DNA from 3 places in the Ectobacillus soli genome. Region 1 is predicted to be linked to each of the others. Evidence: riboswitches for the same ligand, from Rfam matches in the RefSeq annotation. Region 1 holds a riboswitch; each other region holds the start of a gene.

Region 1 (4,606 bases):
GTGACGCTGGTAACTTCAATTTAAAAAAGATATCTTTACGGGATGCACCATAAGTAATAAGCAACTCTTCCCATTCGCGCTTTGTAGAACGTAATCCGTCATAGGTATTCACAGCAATCGGAAAAAAGACAATAAGCACTGTTACAGTTACCTTGCTCCAAATGGAGTAGCCAAACCAAAGCACAAACAACGGGGCAAGCGCTGTTACGGGAATCGTCTGCGACGCAACAAGCAATGGATAAAAAGCACGCTCCACAAAAGGATGTAAGCTCATCGCTACAGCAAGTCCAACTCCTAATACAATGGAAATAGCTAAACCGATGACGACTACCGTTAGCGTTGCCGAAAGATGAACCGTGAACAAAATGGCACGAAGATCCCATATTTTTTGAAAAATGGCGCTAGGCGTCGGCAAAATATACATCGCATCCACAATCCTAGCTCCAATTTCCCATACAATTAAAAAAATAGTTACAACAAGAATAGAAGGAAAATAGTAATTTAGCTTTTTCATTGTTTCACCTTGCCTTGTAGCATACCAAGTAATGTTTCTTTCAATTGTAAAATTTCGGGTCGATTTATATCTTGTCTGCATCGTTCTTTTGGTAAAGGAACATTGAACGCTTGCATGGTTGAGATTGGCTTCTCTGTTACAACAAATATTCGCTGTGATAGAAACAACGCTTCCTCCACATCATGCGTAATAAATACTATCGTTTTGTTCCATTTCATCCATTGCTCATATAACCATTCCTGTAAGCTTAATTTCGTGATTGCATCTAATGCGCTGAACGGTTCATCGAGCAGGAGAATGTTGTTTCCTGTTAAAAATGTACGAAGAAAGGATACACGTTGCCGCATTCCACCTGACAAATCCTTTGGGTATTTGTTTTCATAGCCTTGCAATCCAAACTTCTCTAAATATTCGATTACTTTTTCTTGTGCTTTCTTTTTCTTCATTCCTTGGCATTCAAGCGAGATGGCTGCATTTTCTAAAATACTTCGCCACGGCAGCAACAAATCAGATTGGGGCATATAACCAACTGCACGGCTTCCGCGACTAACCGTAACATCTTGGATTGTGATACTTCCTTTATTTGTCTCTTCAAGTCCTGTAAGTAGCCTAAAAATAGTACTTTTCCCACATCCACTCGGTCCGATAATACTTATAAATTCACCCTGTTCAATCTGAAAATCCAAATCTTGGAGTATATTCTGTTTTTCTCCGTCATACGCAAACGAAACGTTATGAAAGCGAATGATGTTCTGCAAATCCCCACATCTCCTTACGGTACGCCATATCCCAGAACAAATATTCAAAACGACTTGTATTGATAAATATCTCTTCTAAACGAAGCAGCTCTTGTTTACTTTTACCTTCCGCGATTTCATTTAGCAAATCAATCATCCAAATGCAAAGTTCCCCGTACTCACTTGAGCTGTAGCCGCGAATCCACTCCCCATAAAACGGATGATCTACACTACCAGCAATTGCACTTAAGCGCTTTCCTATTTCCCAATAGCTCCACATACAAGGAAGTAAGGATGCAACCAACTCTGCAAGCGTCCCGCTTTGAGATACGGAAAGCATATAATGGGTATACGCTAAATTCATAGATGCAGACTTCGCCTCATCTAACTCCTGTAGATTGATTCCAAGACGCTGTGCATATTGCCTATGCAAGTTCATCTCACCATTTAAAATAGAGTCAATTTGCTTTGCAAATTTCCCCATAACAGTTGGGTCTGTTGCTTTTACAACTCCTAGAGCATATACCTTCGCATAATCTAGCAAGTACAAATAATCTTGGATGATATAAAATTGGAATTTACTACGATCGAGTGTACCGTCACCAATACCCGTAACAAACGGATGTTCATAAATTACTTTCCATACTGGCTTTGATCTCTCATATAGTTCATCACAAAATTTCACGAAAAAATCCCTCTCTCTATTTAATAACTCTGCTTGGCATACAAAAAGCCGCTTCTCATAAAGAAGCGGCTGTAAACAATGGATACTATTCATCGTCATACATCACTTCCCTTCGCTAGCATTACCTAGATCAGGTTCATAAGGGTTAAGGCAGTCGCCTCTCTCAGCTCATTTCGCACCCCTAGTGAAAAAGATATACACAAATAAAAAAGCCCAATTATTCACGACAGGAAAGTGGGCATTAATTTCATCGTCCGTTTGCTTTCCTCCGCTAGAATTATCTAGATCAGGTAAAAAGGGTCATGGACTTAAGGTCTCCTCTCAGCCGGCAACACCAGCTCCCCTAGCAATCTCATTAAATTGTGAACTTATTGTAACATTACGTTGCTTTTCCTGCAACTGTTTTACCTTGTAAGAACAATAGTTGGAAAAAATAACAGGTATTTCGTTCACCATCTTATCAAATCATCTAGTTTTTTAAGTACTATTATACGATTCGTTCTTGATTGCGAACTGTCAATAGTACTTTGTTACATTTTTATGATATTTTTTTGTTATTTTTATAAACAATAACAGATAAATGTTAAAAATAACAAAAACTATTATAAATATATTGAAAAATCATTAAATTAATAGAATAATATATATAGATGATAGTCATTTTAATTTATAACTACCTCATTTTTATATATAGCTCTATATGCAATTATTATTATAATAGGAGGAATTGCTATGAACGCTAGAACTCTTTTCGTTTCATCCGTTGCACTAGCTGCTTTACCATTCATTGTAGATTCTGTACAAGCAAGCAGTAATACTGCTGGAACTGTAAATGCAACCTATTTAAATGTTCGAACCGGTCCTAGTACAAATGATAGCGTAATTGGTGCCTTACCAAATCAAAGCAGCGTTACCATTCTAGGAGAAAGCGGTAATTGGTACAAAATTCAATACAACAATCAAGTTGCTTATGTAAGCAAAGATTATGTTACAGTTTCTTCTTCCAAATACAAAGTAACAGCAGATTCACTACGTGTTCGTAGCGGCGCAAGTACCAGTTCTTCTATTATAGGAATGTTAGGTAATGGGGATGAAGTTACAGTAGAGTCTGAAAATAATGGCTGGTGCAAAATTACATATAACAATCAGGCTGCCTATGTAAGCAAAGCTTTTCTCGCTTCCTCTAATTCTTCCACTTCATCTTCTGTTCAATCAACTTCTACATTTTATGTAAATGCAGATAGTTTACGTTTCAGAACAGGACCTGGAACAAACTATAACATTATTGATGTATTATCAAGTGGTCAAAAAGTAGAAGTAACTGGTCAATCCGGAAGTTGGTATAAAGTTCGTTACAACGGAAATGATGGATATGTTTCTAAAGATTATCTTTCTACTTCACAGAATGTAGCTACTTCTAGTTCTACTTCCACATCACAAGCTTCTTCTATCTTACATTGGCCTGCTTCTGGTGGAATTGTTACGAGTGATTTCGGTCCAAGATGGGGTAGCATGCACTATGGTGTCGATATTGCAGCGCCAGGAAATATCCAAATTCTTGCCGCAGCTTCCGGTACGGTCAGCCGTTCCTATTATTCTACAAGCTATGGTAATGTTGTATTCCTTACTCATCACATTAATGGACAACTTTACACAACCGTATATGCTCATATGAAAAATCGCTATGTAAGCGAAGGTGATACGGTCAGCCAAGGTCAAGTTCTAGGTTACATGGGAAGCACCGGAGAAGCTACAGGACAGCATTTACACTTCGAGCTTCACAAAGGAGAATGGAATTTCGCAAAATCAAATGCCATTAATCCTCTTCCTTATTTGCAACATTAAAAGTAGGCATTTATACAAAGCCTATTCGGAGGTTCGTTTGAATGAAAGATATACCTATATTTTTAGAATTATTATCCTTATTCGGACTTATTTGCTGTCTGTTTATCTTTAATGCAAGTCTTGCTTTTTTAATTATCTTAGTCTCATTTGTATCGTGTGAAATTTTTATGGAATGGCTTCAATTAAAACTTGCATCTTGGTTATCCATTACATACAAATTATCATATATAATTGCAGTCGGCATTGTAGCTATTAAAGAAAATGGACTGCATATGTCCTCTATGTTTGCAGTTTTCTTTATAGCCATACTACTTATCATTCCAAATCAATCTTCAATTGTGGAGACGACCCGGGGATAAGACAAGTCGATGATTACAAAAACTTCAATTCGAACCTTTATCTTATATATAAAAACTCATCCAAATTGGATGAGTTTTTACTTTTATATTTTAGATTGTACCGTACATATGATAAGTAACTTGAAGTATATTTCTTTGCTCATCTGTGCACCAGTAGGCAATAATTTCTTCAATAATACTTTGACAATTATTATAATAAAATGTGTTTAAAAAACCGTTTGTTTTATCCGTTACTTGTGAAAAGACATATTCACGAAGCAAATCCTCCTTATAAGGAATTCCTCTACTCATAGTTAACATTTCCTGAAAATAATCTGTTTGTTGTGGTACCCGAATCAATTGATAAAATGAAATATAGGATAGTAATGTTCCTATAAATTCTTTATATTTTTCATATAATGAGAAATTTAAATGAGCCATCATATCTCTCATAACTGCCACATAATCATCCATAATAAATTGATAG
Region 2 (4,606 bases), on a different contig from region 1:
GTATTGCTGTGAAACGGCCAGGCGATATAACCTTTGAACTTATTAGAAGGTATGTAGATGATATTGTATGTGTTGATGAAATGGAAATTGCACGGTCCATGCTACTATTAATGGAACGTAACAAGCTTCTTGTAGAGGGGGCAGGAGCGAGTTCGCTTGCAGCCTTGCTTTATCACAAAACATCGCTCACAGAAAAAAAGGTAGTTGCGATTTTAAGTGGGGGAAATGTAGATATAAATTTTGTATCGCGAATTATAGAGTATGGTATGGCAGAGGCAGGTCGATTTGTTCAATTCTCTACAATGATTCGCGACAAGCCTGGAGAATTGGAGAAAATATTACAAGTTATCGCAGCAATGGAGGGAAACGTTTTAGAAGTTACTCATCAACGTATCGGAAGACATGTTCTACCAGGGTATGCTGAATTACAAATTTCGTTGGAAACAAATGATAAAAAGCATATTAAAAAAATTATGGGTCAATTAGAAAAGGAAGGATTAGCTACTAAATTCATACAATAAATCAAAACGAAAGAACAAGAAAAGCCCATGTTCTTTCGTTTTTTTGCTGTTTTTGAAAACGGATTCAAGTAAGTTATGATATAATGGACAACAAATACCGAAGATTCTGAAAAAATTTTAAATAAATGTATTGTAAAATATAAAATAGATAGTCTATAATAAAATCATGTTAGATAATATAACGGGAAAACGGGAGGTTTCATATCATGACACAGCTATATGTAACTGGAACTACTGAAGGTTCTATTGTTGATGAAATTAAAGAAATCATTGAATCGAAGAGCGTTGAGCTTCTTCATTTGCAATTTGTAGATATGGAAGGGATTTTAAAACAAGTAACCGTAACAGTTGAACAATTAGATGATGTAGTAGAAGGTAAGGTTATGTTTGATGGTTCTTCTATTGCAGGTTTCTCTCCAATTAATCGTTCAGATTTATATTTAGAACCAGATTTAACTACATTTGCAGTTCTTCCTTGGTCTGTAGAAGAAGGATATGCTGAAGCTCGTTTTATCTGTAGTGCGAAAAACCCAGATGGTACTTCATTTGATGGTGACACTCGTAACGTACTACAACGTACGGTCGACAAGGCTGCTGAAAAAGGATATACAATTTCTGTCGGACCTGAACTAGAATTCTTCTTATTTAAAACAGACGATAATGGTAAAGCAACTACTATTACACAAGATAACGGTGATTATTTCGAAACGTCTCCTAAAGACCTTGGTGCACGCGTTCGTTTAGAAATTTTCCGTGCACTAAAAGCTATGGGCTTCACTATTGAAGCTTCTCACCATGAAGTGGCAATTGGCCAACATGAAATTGGCTTCAAATATGCAGATGTACTAGGTGCAGCTGATAAAGCAACAACATATAAATGGGTTGTTAAAACAATTGCAAGCCAATTTGGCTTACATGCTACGTTTATGCCAAAACCGGTATTTGGTATTAATGGTTCTGGAATGCACGTTAACATGTCTTTCTTTAAAGACGGAGAAAATGCATTCTTTGATCCAAGTGATGAAGCACAATTATCAAAAGATGCATATGCATTTATCGCAGGTGTATTAACAAATGTAAAGAGCTTTGTAGCCGTAACAAATCCACTAGTAAACTCTTACAAACGTCTTGTACCTGGTTATGAAGCACCTTGCTACATTGCATGGTCAGCATCTAACCGTTCTGCTTTAATTCGTATCCCTGCTAAACGCGGCGTAGCTACTCGTGTTGAACTTCGTTGCCCAGATCCATCTGCAAATCCATATCTTGCATATGCAGTAGTTGCAGCTGCCGGCCTAGACGGAATTGAAAAAGGTTTAACAGCTCCAGCAGCAATTGATGCAGATATCTTCCACATGAGCACTGAAAAACGTGAAGAACTTGGTATTGATAATTTACCAGGAAGCTTAGAAGGTGCGATTGCAGCACTTGAAGCTGGTGATATTGGTAAAGCAACTCTAGGTGAACACGTATACAACGAATACGTAGCAGCTAAAAAAGCTGAGTGGGATAGCTACAGAACTTCTGTACACACTTGGGAACTTGAACAATATCAAGAAAAATTCTAATAGTACTAGAATTAGAAGGACGTCCTGCTTGCAGGGCGTCCTTCTTCTATAATCACAGAATCATATTTTCTTGAATTTTTCTGAACATGCGAGTAAAATTTACTAGAAAGTTAGAAAATGAGTTATTATCGTGTTCCTTGTGATTCGGGAATGAAGGAAAATAGATTCGGGAGCCTATGGAAGTAGGCTGAGAGTACGACTATTCTGTCGTAGACCGCTTGAACCTGTTGGATAATGCCAGCGTAGGGATTGTGAATTGAACCTATTCAAAACACTTTGCATACGCAGAGTGTTTTTTACGTTGGTAAAAAAGTGTAGAAGGGATGAAGAAGAATGGATGTAGCAAAAATAGCAATGATTCTAACCAAAGTACGTGAGGTAAATCCACTCGTACACAATATTACGAATATCGTAGTGGCAAACTTTTCTGCAAATGGTCTACTTGCACTCGGAGCATCTCCGTTTATGGCAGATGCAAAAGAAGAGGTTGCAGATATTGCAAGAATGGCGGGTAGTATTGTTTTAAATATGGGAACAATCAATGCAAATATGGTGGAAGTTATGCTAATGGCCGGGAAGGCAGCAAATGAAGCGAATACACCTGTTATTTTCGATCCAGTTGGCGCAGGAGCAACGCCGTACCGCACAGAAACAGCACGACTTCTAGCAAAAGAACTAGACCTTGCCGTTATACGCGGAAATGCAGCCGAAATCGCAAATGTAATTGGAGAGAAATGGGAGATTAAAGGCGTTGACGCCGGAGAAGGCGATTTAAATATTGTGGAATTAGCAGAAAAGGCTGCGAAGCAATTGCATACAACGGTTGCGATTACTGGTAAACTAGATGTTGTGTCGAATGGTACAGAAACGTATACTATTGAAAATGGACACTCAATCTTAACAAAAGTAACAGGAACGGGTTGCTTACTTACTGCTGTTGTTGGAGCATTTGCAGCAGTGGAACAAGATTATGTTGCAGCAGCGATTGCAGCTCTTACTAGTTATGAGGTAGCAGCTGAGTTGGCGCTAGCTAAATCAGGGGAAGTTCCTGGAAGCTTTCAAATTGAATTTCTAAATCAGTTGGCTCTTGTTGAACCGGCTGACGTGATAAAATACGGTAACATTAAGTAAGGAGGATGCCAAATGGTATACAGAGCATTAACCATTGCAGGGTCTGATAGCGGCGGCGGTGCTGGAATACAAGCGGATTTAAAGACATTTCAGGAGTTAAAGGTATTCGGAATGTCTGCTATAACAGCTGTAACAGCACAAAATACACTTGGTGTGCAAGGAGTATATCCAATGTTGCCATCTGCAGTAGCTGAGCAGATTGAATCGGTTGCAAGTGATATTGGAGTCGATGCTGTAAAAACGGGGATGTTGTTCGATAGCAGCATTATTCATACTGTTGCAGAGAAGATTCGTAAGTTTGGCTGGGAGCAGGTTGTTGTTGATCCAGTTATGATTGCAAAAGGGGGAGCCCCATTATTGCAGCAAGAAGCGATGAAGGCACTAAAGGAAGAATTGTTGCCGCTTGCAAAGGTAGTCACACCAAATATCCCCGAAGCCGAGGCAATAACGGGAATAACAATCAATACGATGGAAGAGCGTCAGCTAGCCGCAAGAAAGCTCTTTGAGTTGGGTGTAAAGTATGTTGTCATCAAGGGCGGACACGATGATATAGAAGATGAAGCGATTGATTTACTATTCGATGGTACTTCGTTTACCTACTTTACAAGTAAGAAGATCGAGACAAAGCACACGCACGGTACAGGATGTACATTCGCGGCGGCAGTTGCTGCAAGTCTTGCACAAGGTAAAACGGTTGAGGAAGCCGTCCAAGTAGCAAAGGATTTCATTCAGGCTGCCATAGAAAAAAATCTTGGTCTTGGCCACGGTCATGGTCCAACGAATCATTGGGCCTACAAGGAAGGTAAGTAGAATGACACGAGTACATGCGAATACAATCCGGAATATGATGCAAGTCTACTTTATTGCTGGAAGTACGAACTGTAAATCCAATCTGATACAAGTAGTTGAGCAAGCGATCCAAGGCGGTATTACCATGTTTCAGTTTCGAGAAAAAGGTAACGGAGCTGTAATAGGTGAGGAAAAGGTTCGGCTTGCCAAAGAGGTACAAGCATTATGCAAAGCAAACGATGTTCCTTTTATCGTAAATGACGATGTGGATTTGGCTCTTGCAATTGATGCGGATGGTGTTCATATTGGACAAACAGACGAAGAAGCAGACAATGTTCGAAAAAAAATTGGCGATAAGATACTAGGTGTTTCTGTACACAGCTTAGAGGAGGCTCACCGCGCCGTTGCAAGTGGAGCTGATTACTTTGGAGTGGGGCCTATCTTTCCGACAAACAGCAAGGATGATGCGGAGCCGGTGTGCGGAACTGAAGGATTGGAAATGATGCGAAAGAACGGATTCGATATTCCAATCGTTGGAATCGGTGGTATTCATGCAGGAAATGCAGGAGAAGTAATGGCAGCGGGTGCCGATGGTGT
Region 3 (4,606 bases), on a different contig from region 1:
GCCTCCACCCTAGACAATTATTAGATATTAATAATTCGGCAGGGGGCGTAGGTATTCATGCACTATACGAGTTAAACAATAGCGACTTTGCAGCTGGGTTGCAGCGAAGTGTTTTAGCGGCTGTTAAACGAACAACTGAATTAGGAAGGGATAATAAATGACAACCGTAAATTGGGATCATACCGTTCATTATGTAAATGACTTGGACAACGCCATTGAAACGTTTCATAATAATGGATTAATTGCGTTCCAAGGCGGCTCTCATAAGCAATGGGGCACATATAATGCACTTAGTTATTTTGGATTGTCCTACATTGAATTTTTAGGAATTGAAGACCGTGAGTTAGCGAAGAATGCTGATGCATCAAACCTTGTTGTTAAAGATTCGGTTACCTTGTTGCCAGCACATGAAGTGCTTAGCCGCGTTGCCATTCGAACGGATGATATTGATGATACCGCTGCTTCCTTACAAGCAAAAGGGTTAACCTTATCACCCATTATTGACGGAAAGCGTTTGGACACGCATGGACAACTTATACAGTGGCGCATGTTTACGATTGCCGGAGATTATCAGGGTCTTACTTATCCCTTTGTGATTCAATGGAAGGGTACTGATGAGGAGCGGTTGGAAAGTCTTACGAAAAGTGGTATTATTCAGTCTCATCCAGCTGGGAATACAACCATTCAAAGTGGTGTTTTCTACGTATCAGATCCATCAGCAGTCGCAGCGCATTGGCAGGCGCTATTTGGGCTAGCTGTTATAGAGTCCGATGAAACTTCTGTAACACTTGCTATTGGCGACAAGTCCTTTATTTTTAAACAAGGTGATGCTAACCAGTTAACAAAATTGTTGTTTCGTACAGAATCGTATGATCTGAAAGAAAAAACAATTGCAATTGGACAAGGGGAATACGTATTTTTATGATTTATAGTAATACGAGAAGCCTCCTCTAGTGGGAGGCTTCTCGTATTTCACTTAACAATCATTTTTACTTTTACAAATGTATGATGTACCTGTAATTATGGTAAAGATGGAGTGCTAGTCCATACTGGAATATCTGACCGAACAATTACAATTGACCTTGCTAAATTAAAACGGACGCGTTATTCCATTGGTGTTGCAGAATCCCTTAAAAAAGTATCAGGAATGATCGGAGCGCTCCGCGGCGGTTATATGAATGTGTTTGTAACTACAGGAGAGGCAGCCAAATGCATTTTGGAACAGACAGAGTAACACCTTGTTTTCTCTTCTATTATTTCCCCATTCCTGTAGGCTATTCTTTGATTGATTTGCATACATCATTTCCAATTTAGGAGCCACTTACCTAGAATCTCTTCTTCGCTATAGCAAATAATAAAAGTGAAAATAGTTCACGATGAAGGAGGGATTTAGTGAGGAGTTTTTGTTTTTTTTCAAAAATTGCGGTTCTTTCTATTTTTGTACTTGGGGTAAGTGGCTGTGGATATAATGCAAACACTGGAATGAACAATGCAGCCGACAATCGACAAAATATGCCTAGAAATGAGTTGGCACGTCCAGGTATTGATGGTGATAATGTACCAAAGCATGAATACATGCGCTCTAACACAGGTGGAGGATATATAACACCAGTTCCAGTTGCCTATTCTCCTCAAAGTGGTTCGAATACAGGATTATGTCCATGTCAAAATCAAGGAAATGCTATAGCACCAAAAGCACCAACGCCGAGCCAGACACCACCGACACCTTCTAATGCTGCAGTTGATAGTATGGAGGCGAAGGTTGTTCAATTAACAAATGATCAGCGACGTAAAAATGGACTTCCTGATCTTCAACTGGATACTACATTGGCCAGTATGGCTCAAGAGAAATCAAATGACATGCTTAATAAAAATTACTTTTCGCATACCAGCCCAACGTATGGGTCACCTTTTGATATGATGAAAATATTTGGGATTACGTATTCTCATGCTGGTGAAAATCTTGCAAAAGGACAACGCTCCGCAGAGGAAGTTGTACAAGCTTGGATGAACAGCACAGGTCACCGTGCTAACATTTTAAATGTGAACTACACAAAGATTGGTGTTGGTCATTCGTCAAGTCAAGACTATTGGTCACAAGAATTCATTGGGAAGTAAACCACTCACTGTCTTTGCGGATTTAAATATGGAAATGTAGAGTTAAATTATTAATCATTTAAAGATCAGTAACGTATAGAGAAGGACCATTCTACGATAGTAGAATGGTCCTTTTGCTATTTAGTGCTCTACCAAGCTGCTTACCGGGACACTTTGCTCTGCATCTGGCTCATGTAGAGGATAGATCCGAGCCATGGAATTATCATTTACTTCCTGGATATAAACGGGAATTCCATCAAAGGTAACGTTTGCCATAATGGGTGAAGATGCAATCTGTTTTGCTCGTTGATTGTTCAAACTTGTTGCCTCCTTGTATATCGGATATAGAAATCAGTCTAGTTTTTGAGGTTTAGTATGGATGTATACGTAGAACAACTTTTTCCTTATGTTAAAAAGTTATTCATATTGTTTATGTTGAAAATACTATTTCCTTTTTCTGAAAATTATGATATGTTTTACATGCAAACTTAATAGTAATACGTAAAGCTCTACTAGGGGTGCCCAATTGCTTGGACTGAGAAAAGAATGCGTAAATTCTTTGACCCTTTGAACCTGATCTGGATCATACCAGCGTAGGGAAGTAGTACGAAGGCGTCTTCTTTTGTTCAGCACGCCACTACTTTTTGACGATGAATCAGGTTCTGTGTATACAGAACCTTATTTTATTGTCTTTCCTTTACTTGATTGCCACTCAATCAAGCGGAGAAACTATGCTGTAGCTCCTAGGTCACAAAGCCATTTTAAGGAGGAAGTTACATGCAGAAGCAAGATGTAAACGTAGAATTAAAATCACAGTTTATGGGAAGTAAGAAAGTGTACGTGGAAGGTTCCAGAGGAGATATTCAAGTTCCTATGAGGGAAATTGAGTTAAGCCAGACGGTTACGTCCTTCGGGGAAGAAGAAAATGCTCCTGTTCGTGTATATGATACGAGCGGTCCTTACACAGACATAGATTGTGATGTTGACATTAGAAAAGGACTTCCGAAATTACGCAAACAATGGATTTTGGAACGTAATGATGTACAGACGTGTGCAGGGAGAGAAATCAAACCTGTAGATAACGGATACACAGAAGATGATATTCGTGCAAATCTTGAATGGTTTCCAAATCGAACGACAGCACCGCTACGGGCAAAAGAAGGGCAAAATGTAACGCAAATGCATTACGCAAAGCAAGGCGTGATTACCTCTGAAATGGAGTACATTGCGATTCGTGAAAATATGGATCCGGAGTTTGTTCGGGATGAGGTAGCAAAGGGACGAGCCATTATACCAGCAAATATTAATCACCCAGAAAGTGAGCCAATGATTATTGGACGTAATTTTCTAGTCAAAATAAATGCGAACATTGGGAATTCTGCTGTTAGTTCCTCAATCGAGCAAGAGGTTGAGAAAATGACGTGGGCTACAAGATGGGGCGCAGATACGATTATGGATCTATCAACAGGTAAAAATATTCATACAACGAGAGAGTGGATTGTTCGCAATGCTCCTGTTCCGGTTGGTACAGTACCTATTTATCAGGCACTTGAAAAAGTAAATGGCGTAGCAGAGGATTTAACATGGGATGTATACCGAGATACATTAATTGAACAGGCGGAACAAGGCGTCGATTACTTTACGATTCATGCTGGGGTTTTGTTACGCTATGTTCCGTTAACTGCAAAACGCACAACAGGGATTGTATCCCGCGGTGGTTCCATTTTGGCACAGTGGTGTCTAGCGCATCATCAAGAAAACTTCCTATACACACATTTTGAAGAAATATGTGAAATCTTAAAACAATACGATATTTCTGTTTCACTTGGAGATGGATTACGACCAGGATCATTAGCTGATGCCAATGATGAAGCACAATTTGCTGAGCTTGAAACGTTAGGAGAGTTAACGAAAATCGCATGGAAGCATGATGTACAGGTTATGATTGAAGGTCCAGGTCATGTGCCCATGCATAAGATTAAAGAAAATATGGATAAGCAGCTTGAAATCTGTCAAGAAGCACCGTTTTATACATTAGGACCGTTAACAACTGATATCGCACCAGGATATGACCACATTACATCAGCCATCGGCGCTGCAATGATTGGTTGGTTTGGAACAGCAATGCTTTGTTACGTAACGCCAAAAGAGCATCTCGGATTGCCAAATAAAGATGATGTTCGGGAAGGCGTCATTACTTACAAAATTGCTGCTCATGCTGCTGATTTAGCAAAGGGACATCCGGGTGCTATGGACCGAGACAATGCTTTATCGAAAGCACGCTTTGAATTTCGATGGAACGATCAATTTAACTTATCCCTCGATCCAGAACGTGCAAGAGAATACCATGACGAAACGCTTCCAGCTGAAGGAGCAAAAACAGCTCATTTTTGCTCCATGTGCGGACCAAAGTTTTGCTCGATGAGAATTTCTCATGACATTCGAGGAATGGATTGGGAAGGTTCTGAGGGGGAAGCAGAAGAAGGAATGAAACAAAAAGCAAAGGAAT

Evidence for each region. Region 1 has a riboswitch for thiamine pyrophosphate ahead of tenA (thiaminase II). Riboswitches for the same ligand answer to the same signal wherever they lie in the genome.
Region 2: linked by a shared signal. The riboswitch ahead of thiM (hydroxyethylthiazole kinase) and the one ahead of tenA (thiaminase II) in region 1 are both predicted to bind thiamine pyrophosphate.
Region 3: linked by a shared signal. The riboswitch ahead of thiC (phosphomethylpyrimidine synthase ThiC) and the one ahead of tenA (thiaminase II) in region 1 are both predicted to bind thiamine pyrophosphate.

What each region holds. Positions count from the first base shown of each region.
Region 1 covers NZ_JBGJZM010000001.1:2,326,706-2,331,311, forward strand. Annotated here, with positions in the region: gene ACAN53_RS11755 (ABC transporter permease) at 1-514, opposite strand, end outside; gene ACAN53_RS11760 (ABC transporter ATP-binding protein) at 511-1,272, opposite strand; gene tenA (thiaminase II) at 1,247-1,936, opposite strand; TPP riboswitch at 2,027-2,129, opposite strand; TPP riboswitch at 2,183-2,291, opposite strand; gene ACAN53_RS11770 (SH3 domain-containing protein) at 2,669-3,781, shown strand; gene ACAN53_RS11775 (hypothetical protein) at 3,823-4,140, shown strand; gene ACAN53_RS11780 (DUF3965 domain-containing protein) at 4,231-4,606, opposite strand, start outside.
Region 2 covers NZ_JBGJZM010000003.1:115,418-120,023, forward strand. Annotated here, with positions in the region: gene ilvA (threonine ammonia-lyase) at 1-521, shown strand, start outside; gene glnA (type I glutamate--ammonia ligase) at 728-2,089, shown strand; TPP riboswitch at 2,246-2,355, shown strand; gene thiM (hydroxyethylthiazole kinase) at 2,423-3,220, shown strand; gene thiD (bifunctional hydroxymethylpyrimidine kinase/phosphomethylpyrimidine kinase) at 3,233-4,030, shown strand; gene thiE (thiamine phosphate synthase) at 4,032-4,606, shown strand, end outside.
Region 3 covers NZ_JBGJZM010000002.1:492,933-497,538, reverse strand. Annotated here, with positions in the region: gene proC (pyrroline-5-carboxylate reductase) at 1-161, shown strand, start outside; gene ACAN53_RS14225 (VOC family protein) at 158-925, shown strand; partial or broken gene ACAN53_RS14220 (sugar-binding domain-containing protein) at 1,022-1,234, shown strand; gene ACAN53_RS14215 (CAP domain-containing protein) at 1,393-2,118, shown strand; gene ACAN53_RS14210 (H-type small acid-soluble spore protein) at 2,239-2,415, opposite strand; TPP riboswitch at 2,602-2,714, shown strand; gene thiC (phosphomethylpyrimidine synthase ThiC) at 2,875-4,606, shown strand, end outside.